One region of the Stenotrophomonas sp. YJH_SMC_91 genome, then DNA from elsewhere that is predicted to be linked to it. Evidence: riboswitches for the same ligand, from Rfam matches in the RefSeq annotation. Region 1 holds a riboswitch; the other holds the start of a gene.
The links. A riboswitch is a leader RNA that binds a small molecule or an ion and turns the genes downstream of it on or off. The one in region 1 is predicted to bind glycine.

Region 1 (4,182 bases):
AAGCCGCTGCGTGACGCGCTGGCCGGGGAACTTGAAATCGTGATGCGCGTGTACTTCGAGAAGCCGCGCACCACGGTGGGCTGGAAGGGCCTGATCAACGACCCGGACCTGGATGGCAGCTTCAGGATCGACAAGGGCCTGCGCATTGCCCGTGGCCTGCTGCGCGACATCAACAAGCTGGGCCTGCCGGCCGGCGTCGAGTTCCTCGACGTGATCTCGCCGCAGTACATTGCCGATCTGGTGGCCTGGGGTGCCATTGGTGCGCGCACCACCGAAAGCCAGGTGCATCGCGAACTGGCCTCGGGACTGTCGTGCCCGGTTGGTTTCAAGAACGGCACCGATGGCAACGTAAAGATCGCCGCCGACGCGGTGGGTGCGGCCTCCAATCCGCATCACTTCCTGTCGGTCACCAAGCAGGGCGGCACCGCCATCGTGTCGACCACCGGCAACCCGGATTGCCATGTGATCCTGCGCGGCGGCAAGCAGCCGAACTACGATGCGGGCAGCGTCGCCGAGGCCTGCCAGGCGCTGGCCAAGGCCAAGCTGCCGACCCGCCTGATGATCGACGCCAGCCATGCCAACAGCCTGAAGAACCCGGACAACCAGCCGAAGGTGATCGAGGACATCGCCGTTCAGTTGGAAGACGGTGAACAGCGCATCGTCGGTGTGATGATCGAGAGCCATCTGATCGGTGGTCGCCAGGAACTGGTGGAAGGCCAACCGCTGGTCTACGGGCAGAGCATCACCGATGGCTGCATCGACTGGGACACCACCGTGACGGTGCTGGAGCGACTGGCCGCGGCCGTGCGCGCCCGTCGCGAAGTGAAGGTGTCCGAAGCCGCTTGAGTGCGGCACGTGTGTGGATGGCGGCCAGCGCCTGCGGGGGTGCGGCCGCGATCAGGGCCGGTCGGAGTTGGAGACCGGCCCATCTGCACCGGCGATGCGCCTGGCGCTGCGCATGAGCGACAGCGCCAGGTACATCGCCGGGGTGGTGCGGATTCCGCCGCGCGAACCTCAATGCACTTCGTCGTGGTACACGAACTTCGGCATTTCCCAGCGGTAGTGGATCGCCAGCAGGCGCAGCGCGAAGCCGCCGCCGAGGCAGCACAGGATCGCGGTGGCGTCGGCCACGCCCCAGTGCAGCAGCAACAGGTAGGCCGCGCCGGTCAGCAGCGCGATGATCGCGTACAGCTCCTTCTGGAAGATCAGCGGCACCTCGTTGCAGAGGATGTCGCGCAGCACGCCGCCGAACGCGCCGGTCAGCATGCCGGCGATCAGCACGATCGGCATCGCATGGCCGGCTTCGCGCGCAATCGAGCAGCCGATCAGGGTGAAGGCGATCAGGCCCAGGCCATCGAGCACCAGGAAGGTGCGGCGGAAGTGGTGCATCCAGCGCGCCACCCAGGTGGCGATCAGCGCCGCGCACACGGTGAACCCCAGGTACTCGGGATGCTTCACCCAGCCCAGCGGGTAGTGGCCGAGCAGGATGTCGCGCAGTGAACCACCACCGAGTGCGGTGACGCAGGCGATCATGACCACGCCGAACAGGTCCATGCGGCGGCGGCCGGCGGACAGCGCGCCGGTCATGGCTTCGGCGGAAATGGCGATCAGGTAGATGATGGACAGCAACATGGGGCAGGCTCCGGGCGCGGTGGGGCCGGCCATGCGCGGACGCCGCCATTGCCTGCGCAATGACGGAATGACGATGACCGGTGCCGCTCCCGCTGTCCTTTTGCCTGAGAGTTCAGCGGCATGGGCCGCGTGCCCCTTCGGCGGATCGTCCCGGGCATGCCCGGTGACCTCTCTCCAGCTCGGCGAGTCGAATGCATGGTTGGTGGGATTCCGGCCCACCGGCCTGAGCGATCATGGGAGCCTGCGCCTTCGGCGGGCGCCAGCGCGGCGCCTCTCTCCTGCATTCGGGCGCCAGTATATCCGCTGCAGTGCAGCACGGCATAATCCGGGCATGGCCCCGTCCCTCCGCCCGTGGTTCCTGTACCTGCTCGAATGCCGCGATGGCAGCTATTACGCCGGCATCAGCACCGACGTGGACGCGCGTTTCGCCGCCCACCAGGCTGGCAAGGGCGCGCGCTACACCCGGGCCCGGCCGCCGCTGCGGGTGCTGGCCGTGCGCGAGTACCCGGACCGGGCCGCCGCCTCGCGGGCCGAATGGCAGCTCAAGCAGCAGCCGCGGGAACGCAAGCTGGCCTGGCTGCAGGCGGTGGATGCCGGGTCCCTGTAGATCCATGGCATACATGGATGCCTCTGTGCCGCCATGCGATGATCGCCCAGCCCTCAGCGCTGGAGACCCGGATGTCCACCGTCGCCCTGTTGTTCGCTCTCTCCGCGTCAACCAGTCCCGCTGCCGACCCGGCCACCCTCGCGGCCATCGAAGCCACCTGCCATGACTACGTCGACGGCCAGCTGGAGGCCGACCCGCAGCGCGTCGCCCGCTCCCTGCACCCGGACCTGGCCAAGCGCGCGGTCCTCGGCGATACGCCCGACGAGCGGCTGGGCCTGCGCCGCATGTCGAAGGAAGAACTGGTCTCGTTGACAAAGCAGGGCGCACTGAAAACCCCGAAGGATCAATGGGACCGCCGCTGCACGGTGCTGGACGTGACCGGCAATGCCGCCTCGGTGCGATTGGAAACGCCGTGGTTCGTCGATTACTTCCACATGGGGCGCTTCGACCAGCGCTGGGTCATCGTCAACGCGTTGTGGTACCCGAAACCGAAGGCGAAGTGAGCACGATGCGTGCCGCCGGTAAGGCATGGGTCTCCGTCGTCGTACTGGCCGCCGGCATCGCACTGCTGCCTGGCCTGCTGTACCTGCTCGGGCTTGCCCTGGTGGGCGGTTGGCCGAAGCCAGCAGACCGTGCGCCCAGTGGTGTGGCTGCGTGCAGCAGTGAACCGCGAACAGGATTTCAGCCGATGAATCCCTGGAGTTTCGCCGCGCAGTTCTTCTACGACGACGCGATGAAGAAGAAGGTGCCAGAGGTGGAACGGGAGGCGTTCTGGATTGCCCGCCGCCATCTTTGGCGGCAGCCACGGCACGACATGCTGCGCTGGCATCTGAGCAGCACGGCACTGACGATCTGGATTACCCGCAACTGGAGTGCCGCGCAGATTGCCGACACCGCAAGGAAGGAGGACTTCTGCCGCGCATGGTCGAAACGGCGGGTGCCCGGCGGCCCGATGAAGCGGTAGATCCACGCCATGCATGGATGATGTTGACGGAGTCAGAGCCCTTTCCTGCGGAGAGGGGACGGACCGCGCGGCAGCCGGCCAGCGGCCGGCACTACCGTCGGGGTCGCCGGTCTTCCTGGTCATCACCGAAGATGATGCGCGCGCTGCGCTGGTAGCTCCAGTACGCCACGGCCCAGTTCAGCAGCACTACGATGCGGTTGCGGAAGCCGATCAGGAAGAACACGTGCGCGGCCAGCCAGAACCACCAGGCCAGCACGCCCGACAGCTGCAGGCGCCCCAGGTGCACGATCGCGGCCATGCGACCGATGGTGGCCAGGTTGCCGTAGTCGGCGTACTTGAACGGGCCGGGCTCGGGCTTGCCGTGCAGGCGTGAGCGGATCACCTCGGCCACGTATTTGCCCATCTGCTTGGCAGCGGGTGCCACGCCGGGTACCGGCTTGCCGTCGGCCTGGCTCAGTGCGGCCAGGTCACCGGCCACGAACAGCTCCGGGTGATCGGGCAGGGTCAGGTCCGGTTGCACCGGCACGCGGCCGGCGCGGTCCAGCGGCACGTCCAGCGTGCGCGCCAGCGGTGAAGCGGCCACGCCGGCGGCCCAGACCACGGTGCGGGCCGGTATGAACTGGTCACCGAGCGTAAAGCCCTGGCTGTCGATGTCGCTCACCGGGGTACCGGTCAGCACTTCCACGCCCAGCTTTTCCAGCTGGCGGCGTGCTTTCAGCGAAAGTACTTCCGGGAAGGAGGACAGCACGCGCGGGCCGGCCTCGACCAGCCGCACCTTGGCGCTGGCCGGGTCGATGTGGCGGAATTCGTTGCGCAACGTATGCCGCGCGATCTCGGCCAGGGTGCCGGCCAGTTCAACACCGGTGGGACCGCCACCGACCACCGCGAAGCTCAGCCATGCGGCCTTCTTCGCCGGGTCCGGTTCCGCCTCGGCGCGCTCGAACGCCAGCAGCAGCTTGCGGCGCAGCGCGATCGCATC
Region 2 (4,182 bases), on a different contig from region 1:
CCAGCTCCTCGAGGATGCCGGCCACCGCAGGCAACGCGGTTTCATCGGCCACCAGCAGCACCTGGCCGACACCGGCCGGTGGCTTCCACTCCCAGCCCTCGCTGCTCCCGGCACAGTCGGCGTCCGGGGCCAGCAGCACCACGCGGTCGCCAGGGCGGGCGTGCATGGCCCAGCGCGAGGCGGGGCCGGTTTCGCCATGGATGACGAAATCGACGTCGACCTCGCCCTGCTCGGCGCGCAACTGGCGGATGGTGTAGGTACGCATCGGCGGGCGCTTGTCGTCCGGCAGGGCCCGGTAGCGTGGGTACCAGTCTTCACCGCTGGGGACCTGCGGCACCTCCTGGCCGGGCAAGGGGAAGAACACCTTGATGCGCTGGTCAGGGCCTTCGGTCTTCATCCGCGCCACGTCGGCACCGGTGAACACCATGCGGTCAAGGGAAGGGGAAAGAACGCGGCGCTCCTTCAGCGCCACCTCGAACAGGCGGTAGGTCTGCTGCGCAGCCATGGGGAACCTCATGCAACGACATCGGATTGGCTGGCTGTCGTGCATCCACGCACCGGCTGGCTGGAGTGCCCAGCCTAGTCCGGTCGTTCCTCTTCGCAAGCGTTGCGGGCAAAGCGGCCGGCCCTACCCCTGCGCGCTGCTCAATGGCCCGTGCAGGCCGCCTGTGCCGCGCGTTCACGCTGGTGTTCCCAGTACCAGAACACGAAGCCGGCGGCGAAGAACGCGGCCTGCCCCAGCGCCAGGTGCAGCGGGCTGGCGCTGAGCAGCGGCGACACCACGCCGGCCACCACCGTGCTGATCATCAGCTGCACGAAGGCCTGCAGCGACGAGGCCAGGCCGCGCTGGTGCGGGTACATGTCCAGCACCGCCAGCGCCAGGATCGGGAAGATCAGCGCCATGCCCATGCCACCCAGGAAGATCGGCAGCACCGCCCACGGCAGCACGAACTGCGGCGACAGCGCCACGTAGCCGACATTCAGCAGCACCGACAGCGCACACAGGCCGAAACCAATGGACACCTGGCGGGTGGGCGTGGTGTGCCCGGCCATGCGCCCGGACAGGAACGAGCCGGTGGTCATGCCGCCGATGGTGGGGATGAACAGCCAGGCAAAACCACCCTCGCCCAGATGCAGGTGCTGCATCACGAACACCGGCGCCGAGGAGATGTACAGGAAAATGCCGCCGAAACCGATGCTGCCGGCCAGCGCCAGGCGCAGGAACCGCGGGTTGAAACCGATGCGCACGTAATCACGCAGCAGCACGCGCGGCGACAACGGCACCCGTGCCTCCACCGGATGGGTTTCCGGCAGGTAGCGTGCGGTGGCCGCCAGCAGGAGCAGCGCAAACACCACCAGGAACCAGAAAATCAGTGGCCAGCCGGCGCCACTGAGCAGGATCCAGCCGCCAATGATCGGTGCGATGGCCGGAGCGATGCCGAACAGCATCGATACCTGGCTCATCAGGCGCTGCGCATCGTGGCCGTGGTACAGGTCGCGGATCACCGCGCGGCCGACGATCATGCCGACGCCTGCTGACAGGCCCTGCAGCGCACGGAACGCCAGCAGCGTGGTCAGGTCGGTGGACAGCGCGCAGCCGACCGAAGCGCCGACGAACACCACCAGGCCACCGAGGATCACCCGCTTGCGGCCCCAGGCGTCGGACAGCGGACCGTGCGCCAGGCTCATCAGGCCGTAGAACAGCAGGTACACGCTGATGGTCTGCTGCACCGCCACTTCGTCCACCGCCAGGCGCTGGGCCAGCTGCGGGAACGCGGGGAAGATGGTGTCGATCGAGAACGGACCGAACATGGCCAGGCCGGCGAGCAGCAGGGCCATGCGGCGGGTGGAGGGAGCAACAGCGGCGGTCATGGGAAAGGCGTCCGGCAGGGCCATGCGCGGCACGCACGGCGGGCGCCGGTCCCCTGCAGCAGGGACGGCGCCAGATGAATTCGGGTATCCGCCCATCATAGGTGGGGAATGCGCCTGATGCCATGCAGCAGTGCACAAAACGCACGGACGGGCCATCGGCCATTCAGGCGCGGCCGCCAGGTCCGAAGGCGGCCGCCGCGCCCGCAACGGGCTATAATCGGCGGGCAACACGGTGGGAGAAGCGGAACACCGCTGCCGAAGGCGCAACGCCCGTAATCGCTCAGGCCCGATACCACCCGTAACACAACTCTGGAGAGACCGGTTCGATCCGGCGCCGAAGGGGCACGAAGCTGCGGTCCGCCGCGCTTTTAAACTCTCAGGCAAAAGGACAGAGGGGCGCCCCGCAGACCGCCGACCGGCGGCTTGTGCCCGTGCGTGTGCCCTTTCCTGACGGATCCTTCGCCATGTCCCAGAACACCCCTTCCCTGCGTGAGCTCGAGCACCACAACGCGTTCGTCGAGCGCCACATCGGCCCCAACGACGCCGAGATCGCGCAGATGCTCGACGTCGTCGGCCACGCGTCGCTGGATGCGATGACCGACGCCATCGTGCCGGCCAAGATCAAGTCGCCGGCACCGCTGGCACTGCCGGAGTCGATGACCGAAGTGCAGGCACTGGCGAAGATCCGTGCGATCGCCGACAAGAACACCGTGCTGCGCAGCTTCATCGGCCAGGGTTACTACGGTACCCACACGCCGAACGTGATCCTGCGCAACATCCTGGAAAACCCGGCGTGGTACACCGCCTACACCCCGTACCAGGCGGAAATCTCGCAGGGCCGCATGGAAGCGCTGATCAACTTCCAGACCCTGTGCGCCGACCTGACCGGCATGGAAATCGCCAACGCCTCGCTGCTGGACGAAGCCACCGCCGCCGCCGAAGCGATGACCCTGGCCAAGCGTTCGGCCAAGTCGAAGTCGGACACCTTCTTCGTGCACGACGCCGTGCACCCGCAGACCCTGGAACTGCTGCGCACGCGCGCCGAGCCGATGGGCATCGTGCTGCGCGTCGGCACCCCGGCCGAAGCGCTGGAGTCGGAAGCCTTCGGCCTGCTGCTGCAGTACCCGGATACCTTCGGCCAGGTCGGCGACTACAAGGCGCTGGTCGACGCTGTGCACGCACGTGGCGGCCTGGTGGCCGTGGCCACCGACCTGTTGGCACTGACCCTGCTGGCCGCCCCGGGCGAATGGGGCGCGGACATCGTGGTCGGCAACAGCCAGCGTTTCGGCGTGCCGTTCGGCTTCGGTGGCCCGCACGCCGCCTTCATGGCCTGCCGTGACGCCTACAAGCGCTCGATGCCGGGCCGCCTGATCGGCGTTTCGATCGATGCCCAGGGCAACCCGGCCTACCGCCTGACCCTGCAGACCCGCGAACAGCACATCCGCCGCGAGAAGGCCACCTCCAACATCTGTACCGCGCAGGTGCTGCTGGCGGTGATGGCCTCGATGTACGCCGTTTACCACGGCCCGGAAGGCCTCACCCGCATTGCCCGCCGCACCCATCGACTGGCCTCGATCCTGGCCGCAGCGCTGCGCAATGCCGGCGTGAAGGTCGGTGGCGACTTCTTCGACACCCTGCACGTCACCGGCGTGCATGCCGATGAAATCCATGCCAAAGCACGCGCCACCGGTTACAACCTGCGCGCGATCGACAGCGACTCGGTCGGCATCAGCCTGGACGAGACCACCACCCGCGCCGACATCGTCGCCGTGGCTGCGGTGTTCGGTGCCTCGCTGGACGTCGACGCGCTGGATGCCAGCACCGCCGACGCGCTGCCGGCCGGCCTGCTGCGCCAGTCCGCGTTCCTGACCCACCCGGTGTTCAACACCCACCACAGCGAGCACGAACTGCTGCGCTACCTGCGTTCGCTGGCCGACAAGGACCTGGCGATGGACCGCACGATGATCCCGCTGGGTTCGTGCACCATGAAGCTCAACGCCACCGCCGAGATGATCCCGGTGACCTGGCCGGAGTTCTCGCAGATCCACCCGCTGGTGCCGGCCGACCAGGCGCTGGGCTACAAGGAACTGATCGACACGCTGGAAGCGATGCTGGTCGAATGCACCGGCTACGACGCGGTCAGCCTGCAGCCGAACTCCGGCGCACAGGGCGAGTACGCCGGCCTGCTGGCGATCCGCGCCTACCACCGCTCGCGCGGCGAAGGCCACCGCGACATCTGCCTGATCCCCGATTCGGCGCACGGCACCAACCCGGCCTCGGCGCAGATGTGCGGCATGAAGGTGGTGGTCA

Region 2: another riboswitch for glycine. It lies ahead of gcvP (aminomethyl-transferring glycine dehydrogenase); the one in region 1 lies ahead of AC5P5X_RS08815 (trimeric intracellular cation channel family protein).

What each region holds. Positions count from the first base shown of each region.
Region 1 is NZ_JCAFRT010000005.1:71,190-75,371, reverse strand. Features, by position in the region: gene AC5P5X_RS08820 (3-deoxy-7-phosphoheptulonate synthase) at 1-846, shown strand, start outside; gene AC5P5X_RS08815 (trimeric intracellular cation channel family protein) at 1,015-1,632, opposite strand; glycine riboswitch at 1,715-1,820, opposite strand; glycine riboswitch at 1,834-1,923, opposite strand; gene AC5P5X_RS08810 (GIY-YIG nuclease family protein) at 1,964-2,239, shown strand; gene AC5P5X_RS08805 (nuclear transport factor 2 family protein) at 2,311-2,742, shown strand; gene AC5P5X_RS08800 (hypothetical protein) at 2,748-3,203, shown strand; gene AC5P5X_RS08795 (NAD(P)/FAD-dependent oxidoreductase) at 3,295-4,182, opposite strand, start outside.
Region 2 is NZ_JCAFRT010000001.1:413,703-417,884, reverse strand. Features, by position in the region: gene AC5P5X_RS01795 (siderophore-interacting protein) at 1-505, opposite strand, end outside; gene AC5P5X_RS01790 (multidrug effflux MFS transporter) at 646-1,872, opposite strand; glycine riboswitch at 2,172-2,274, shown strand; gene gcvP (aminomethyl-transferring glycine dehydrogenase) at 2,337-4,182, shown strand, end outside.